DNA from 2 places in the Bradyrhizobium sp. GCM10028915 genome. Region 2 is predicted to be linked to the other one. Evidence: riboswitches for the same ligand, from Rfam matches in the RefSeq annotation. Region 2 holds a riboswitch; the other holds the start of a gene.
The links. Region 2 has a riboswitch for glycine ahead of gcvT (glycine cleavage system aminomethyltransferase GcvT). Riboswitches for the same ligand answer to the same signal wherever they lie in the genome.
Positions count from the first base shown of each region.

Region 1: another riboswitch for glycine. It lies ahead of ACFQX9_RS17290 (FAD-dependent oxidoreductase); the one in region 2 lies ahead of gcvT (glycine cleavage system aminomethyltransferase GcvT).

Region 1 is NZ_JBHTFN010000034.1:137,606-141,014, reverse strand. Features, by position in the region: gene ACFQX9_RS17300 (ParB N-terminal domain-containing protein) at 1-407, opposite strand, end outside; gene ACFQX9_RS17295 (hypothetical protein) at 1,585-1,773, shown strand; gene ACFQX9_RS17290 (FAD-dependent oxidoreductase) at 1,817-1,930, opposite strand; glycine riboswitch at 2,065-2,164, opposite strand; gene ACFQX9_RS17285 (trans-sulfuration enzyme family protein) at 2,218-3,393, opposite strand.
Region 2 is NZ_JBHTFN010000024.1:209,064-212,472, reverse strand. Features, by position in the region: gene gcvP (aminomethyl-transferring glycine dehydrogenase) at 1-92, opposite strand, end outside; gene gcvH (glycine cleavage system protein GcvH) at 250-618, opposite strand; gene gcvT (glycine cleavage system aminomethyltransferase GcvT) at 630-1,778, opposite strand; glycine riboswitch at 1,922-2,010, opposite strand; gene alaS (alanine--tRNA ligase) at 2,234-3,409, shown strand, end outside.

The DNA of each region.
Region 1 (3,409 bases), on a different contig from region 2:
CGTCTCAACTCATCAAGGTTCACCGAGCAAGATGGCAGTGGGACATGTAGCCGGTGTCGTGTTGTCTTGTATTTCATCAGATCACCTGAAAGGCCGGCCTTGATAATACGCGCCGCATCAACAGGTGCCCCATCGGCCCAATAGGTTACTTCCAAATTGGGGTCGTCGTAGGAAAGCAGGACGCATGGAACGACGGCCAAACAGAGTCCGATCGCACAGAAGCATCGATGGTGACCGTCCATGATCACAGAATGGCTGCGTTCAACTAAGATCGGCTCCGTCCACCTGCCCTCTTCCTTGATTGCCTTTGCCAGCAGCCTAGCTCGTTCAATGTCAATTTCCTCGGTGGGCCTCAGCCGCGTGACTTGCAGTTTAATTATGGAGTAGTTCGATCCAGCGTCATTCATTTAAGTAATCGCATCCCATCTTCGCTCCGCCACGGGGCGCTTGGATAAACACAAGCGATCTGCGAAAGAGCTCTGACGAGAATATGAGCAGGTATCGTGCCAAGGTAAGCAATTTTGAGGGCACTGATCGCAAGGCGCTGCGCCTTATATGTGATCGAAGGCCTGAAAATTACTGTCCCGCAATTTGCGTCTTCGAAACTCATATTATCGTAGTTCGGCCGCACTGTGGAGGCGAACCTCCCGGTCAATAAGCAGCGCTTCGCGACTTTTGGTAATGCATTTTAGCGCGCCGGGGATGCACGTGAGTACGAACAAAGACTGGCGCGTTCGGCCCGGCACAGGTTGTCGGAAATCTTACGCATCGATTGTCTTTATTCTAACATCGACACGCCTGACCAGCATCGTATTGGACGGCGATGATTTCATAGAACGCTCTGTATCGCTCCTTGGAGAAACGCAAGCTCGAGCCATCTTGGTCCTTCCCTGTTACTGTTTTGCATAGTCGAGCCACTGACGTTCAAATTTCGGACCTCTGCCGAGAGCTTGTCGGTGCGACAATTGCGCCAAGTCCACAATCTGGAACAGCGAACCTGGCCAGGTGCGCGATGGTAGCGTGTTGTGGATCGGGTCGGGCGGGCGCTCAAGAACCGCGAGCGAATGGGTCTGAGCGACGGCTCGATCGCGCAAATCTCCTCAGGCGTCACCGCTCGGCGCTCGAGGCCACCCCTGGCCAGCAGTGCGGAAACCCGAGCTGCCGGGTCGAACTCGGCCTTGCTGTGACGGAAGCGCAGGATTCTTCTTTTCTCTCACACTCGACCGTGATCTCTTCATCCTGCGCCATCCGCATGGGATGAGTTCGCGCCCTTCGCGTGCTGTTGCGATTGTGTTCTCTTCGTATTTCGGATGGACGTAGCGAATTGCGCCATCCACGACATCTTGTGCCAAGACGGTGTCGGATTGACGAGAAGCAAGGCTCCCGCCGTGAACATCCACTTGATGTCCTTCAGTACCGTGGACCAGCTCTTCCAGACCTCGGCGTTCGAGGCAGAGAGCCGGCCACCGTTGGTGAAGGAAGTTTCCACCGCAGCGCAGGCGTCATGGCCGCATAAAGCTATTGCGATAGCGGTCCAGCCTCCGGTCCGATCCTGACCAGATCGAAACCGAGCGAACCAAAGCCGTGCAAGATTCCGTGCAGGCTGTTCTCAACGTCCAGCGGCTTGCTCTGCATCAGCTTGCGCGCCGTCAGCAGGGCTCGCACTTCCTGCGCGTCGATAACTTGCAGTGCACCGGCCGTAATCAGGCTAGCCGCATCAGCTGCGCGATGTTACGCGCGTCGTTGCGGTCCGACTTCACCGGCATCGTGTAAGGCATCGCTCACATGCGCGTCTCCAAAAGCTCGACTGCAAGGGCTAGCGGCCGAAGACTGTCGCCCGGCAGCCACGCCTGGCGAGGTGATAGGCCGTTGTGATGCCGGTAATTCCAGCGCCGATTACGGAAACGCAAAATGTATCGGGTGTGGTCATAGGTGTTACTTCCCGCCCACGGCGGGTGATTTGCCCCGCTCTGTCATTGGCCTAAGGGCTTCATCGCACCCACTCACTAGGGCTACGACTTTCACCATCGGCGCAGAACTGCCGTCCTGCTTTTCAGAGCTAAACCACGAAAAGCGGTACTTTCGTCTAAGCGTTTCCGGGGCGATTGCTCCGTCGGCGCCGTTTCAGCCTTGAAGCAGAAACGAACTCTCCCGCTGTTCCTGAGATTGCCCCGTCGATATCTCGAACGTTAAGCGTGGGTTACGTGCAGTTGCACATCAGCCCAAGAGAACATCCGACATTCTTTCAAGATCGCGCCAAAGTTCTTCAGCGCTTTCCAGACCAAGGCTCAATCGGATATAGCTTCGGTGCAATTGCGAGGGCATTGCCTGCCGCTCGCCTGCGACAGTCATGGGGGCGACAATGCTTCGCGTACCTCCCCAAGAAGCACCGATGACAAACGTCCTCAACTGGTCGAGAGCACGGTCAACTTTGCCGACATCGACGCCCTGCAGTAGAAGACTAAAAACACCGGAGCAGCCTGCGAAGTCACGCTGCCATAAGGCATGCCCAGAGAACGAAGGAAGAGATGGATGCAAGACCTTAAGACCTGACTTTTCCAAGCGATGCGCGAATAGCTCGCCAAGTGCGCCCGCGTGCCTTACCCGAAGAGCCATCGTTTGGATGCCCCGTAATGCCTGCGAGCAATCATCGGGGGATGTGCCCACCCCCAGAGCGCCCAAAGTGCTCCGAAAACGCGCATACAGATCAAGATCATCAAGAATGATCGCACCGAGAAGTAGGTCGGAGTGACCACCTGCATATTTAGTAAGCGCCTCGGCCACGATATCCACGCCCAGGCTTAGAGGTCTACACAGCAAACCAGTCGCCCATGTATTGTCGCATCCCAGAAGCGCGCCAGATCTTCTGCACCTCGCTGCGATGGCCGGGATATCGCAGATTTCCATCGTGGTTGAGCCCGGCGACTCAACCCAAACTAGCTTGGTTGCGCCAGGTCGGAACTTGGCGTCGAGGTCGGCGAGACGAGTCGGATCAAAGTACTCTGTATCGACTCCAAAGGACTGAAGGATTGTCCGCGCGAATAGCTTCACCGGAGGATAGACATTGTCGGCGATCAACAAGTGCTCGCCATGGTTCACCAGGCCGAGCATAACGGATGTTATCGCGCACTGCCCCGACGGCACGATGATAGATCGGCTTGCGGAATGAATTGCCGCCAGCTGGTTCTCCAACGTCCGGGTTGTTGGAGTTCCAGAGAGGCCATAGGTATAGCCATCCGGCGACCGTGTCGCACGCGCGCGATAGGCCGCTGCGTTTGGGAAAACAATCGTTGAAGCTCGATAAAGCGGTACCGAGAGACTAGCAAACCCTTCGAGCGACGCGGGGGGCGGATCGACGCACAGGGTTTCGTTGTTGTTCGAGCTGATGTCCATGGGGCCTAATCAAGCG
Region 2 (3,409 bases):
TCGAGCATCGCGGTGACGTCGCGCGTGGAGGGGCCGATGTGGCGGCGAACGAAGCTCGTGGTATCGCCGTTGGATTTGCGGTGCGCGGTCATCATGGGTCCTCGCTAGGAGTTGCTGTCATCGCCCGCGAAGGCGGGCGATCCAGTACGCCGCGGCCTCTCGGCTCTAGCCGAAGCGGCTGCGTTTACTGGATGCCCCGCCTTCGCGGGGCATGACAGTGAGTATGGGGAGACGGCTCGGCTCATATCTTCACGCCGTGTGGGCCTTGTACGCCGCTTCATCCATGAGGCCGCCGAGCTCGCTCTTGTCGGCCATCTTGATCTTGAAGAACCACGCATTGCCCTGCGCGTCCGAGTTCACCAGCGCCGGCTCGCTCGCGAGCTCGGGGTTGGTCTCGAGCACCTCACCGCTAACAGGCGCGTAGACGTCCGATGCGGCCTTGACCGATTCCACGACAGCGGCGGCTTCCGCCTTCTTCAGCACGCGGCCGAGCTTGGGCAATTCGACGAACACGACGTCGCCGAGCTGCGATTGCGCGTAGTCGGTGATCCCGACGGTGGCGACATCGCCGTCGATCGCGAGCCATTCGTGGTCGGAGGTGTAGAGCGTCGTGGTCATTTTCTCGGTCCTCAGCGTTTGTAGGTGTTTTTCACGAAGGGCATGGCGGCGATTTGCACGGCCAGGCGTTGGCCGCGCACCTCGGCGAAGAGTTTTGTGTCGATCGCGCTCGATGCGGTGGGCACATAGCCCATCGCGACCGGCGCATTCAGGCTCGGGCCGAAACCGCCCGAGGTGACCTTTCCGATCGGCTCGGCGGAGGTCGCATCCGCAAACAGCAGCGCGCCTTCGCGCACCGGCGCGCGGCCCTCGGTGCGCAGGCCGACGCGGCGGCGGGATGCGCCATGGTCGAAATGGGCGAGAATCTTTGCCGCGCCGGGGAAGCCCCCGCCACGCGCGCCGCCGGTGCGGCGGCTCTTCTGCACCGACCATTCCAGTGCCGCCTCGACCGGCGTGGTCGCGGTGTCGATGTCGTGGCCGTAAAGACAAAGCCCGGCCTCGAGCCGCAGGCTGTCACGGGCGCCGAGCCCGATCGGCATGACGTCAGGATTGTCCAGCAGGGCCTTGGCGAGCCGTTCGGCATCGCCGGCAGGAACCGAAATCTCGAAGCCGTCCTCGCCGGTATAGCCGGAGCGCGAGACGAAGCAGTCGAGGCCGGCAACCTTGTGCGGGCCGGAATCCATGAATTTCATGGCGGGCGCCTCTGCACATAATTTCGCCAGCGCCGATTCCCCCTTCGGCCCCTGCAGCGCGATCAGCGCGCGGTCAGCCAGCTGCTCGATGACGCAATCGTCCGAGAGATTCGCGCGCAGATGCGCCTCGTCCTCGGCCTTGCAGGCGGCGTTGACGACCAGGAAGAGGTGATCGCCGAAATTGGCGACCATCAGATCATCCAGAATCCCGCCCTCGGCATTGGTGAACTGGGCGTAGCGCTGCCGGCCAGGCGCGATCGCCATGATATCCTGCGGCACCAGCCGTTCCAGCGCGCGGGCGGCGTCCTCGACCTTGCCGGATTTCGGCCGGAGCGCGATCTGGCCCATGTGGGAGACGTCGAACAGGCCGGCTGCGTTGCGGGTATGAAGGTGCTCCTTCAGGACTCCGGCCGGATATTGCACGGGCATGTCATAGCCCGCGAACGGCACCATCTTGCCGCCGAGCGAGACATGCAGGTTGTAAAGGGGGGTGCGTTTCAGGGAGTCTTTGTCGTCACGCGCAAGCATCGGGGGGCCCTCGGCGGTTCCCCGGGAACGATTTCCCGTGGACACCAGTCGAAGCCCCATCTGTCGCTGTGCCTGAGAGTATTATCCCGTCGGCGGACGCTGTCCGGACCTAAACCCGTCGGCGCCTCTTTCCAGATGCTGTCAAAGCCACGCGGTCCTTTTGCCTGAGAGTTTCCGGGGCGGTTGCTCCTTCGGCGCCGGCACCAGTGCCGGTCTCTCCCGACGTGGCCGTACGATACAGATGGGTAAAGACCACAGGCCGGCCAAGCCTGTCAACGCGGCATCGGCGGCTTTCCAACGGGATTACGCGACTGCGGCAACGCCTTGATCTCTCTGCACAGTTTCTGGACAGCGAAGCTGGCCTTGTCTAAAAGCGCATTGGCCCGCAGATATCAGCCCAAACTTGCGGTTTGGGTGGCTGGAAGGCGGGTGCAAGCACACCCGATTGGATGAACATGAGCGGCGTCAACGAGATCAGGTCGACCTTTCTGAACTTCTTTGCCGAGAACGGCCACGAGATCGTGTCGTCCTCGCCATTGGTGCCGCGCAACGATCCGACGTTGATGTTCACCAATGCCGGCATGGTGCAGTTCAAGAACGTCTTCACCGGCGTCGAGAAGCGGCCCTATCAGCGCGCCACCACCTCGCAGAAATGCGTGCGCGCCGGCGGCAAGCACAATGACCTCGACAATGTCGGCTACACCGCGCGCCATCTCACCTTCTTCGAGATGCTCGGCAACTTCTCCTTCGGCGACTATTTCAAGGAGCGCGCGATCGAGCTGGCCTGGACGCTGATCACGAAGGAATTCGGGCTCAAGAAAGACAAGCTGCTCGTCACGGTCTACCACACCGACGACGAGGCGGCCGGGCTGTGGAAGAAGATCGCGGGCTTCTCCGAGGACCGCATCATCCGCATCCCGACCTCGGACAATTTCTGGGCGATGGGCGACACCGGCCCGTGCGGGCCGTGCTCGGAGATCTTCATCGATCGCGGCGAGCACATCTGGGGCGGGCCTCCGGGCTCGCCTGAGGAGGATGGCGATCGCTTCCTCGAATTCTGGAATCTCGTCTTCATGCAGTACGAGCAGGTGACGAAGGAGGAGCGCGTGGCGCTGCCGCGTCCCTCGATCGACACCGGCATGGGACTGGAGCGCATGGCCTGCATCATGCAGGGCGTCGACAGCGTGTTCGAGACCGACCTGTTCCGTCATTTGATCGACGCAACGGCGTCGGCTCTGGGAAGCGGACCGGACGAGAAGACCGTGGCCTCGTTCCGCGTCATCGCCGACCATCTGCGTTCGTCGGCCTTCCTCGTCGCCGACGGCGTGCTGCCCTCGAACGAGGGCCGCGGTTATGTGCTGCGCCGGATCATGCGCCGCGCGATGCGCCATGCGCAGCTGCTCGGTGCGCAAGAGCCGCTGATGCATCGGCTGGTCTGGGCGCTGGTGCGCGAGATGGGCCAGGCCTATCCGGATTTGATGCGCGCGGAAAATTTGATCGAGGAAACGCTGCGGCTGGAAGAAACCCGCTTCCGCAAGACGCTGACGCGCGGCCTCGCCATTCTCGACGAGAAGAGCGCGTCCTTGAAGAAGGGCGACATGTTCGACGGCGACGTCGCCTTCACGCTGTAC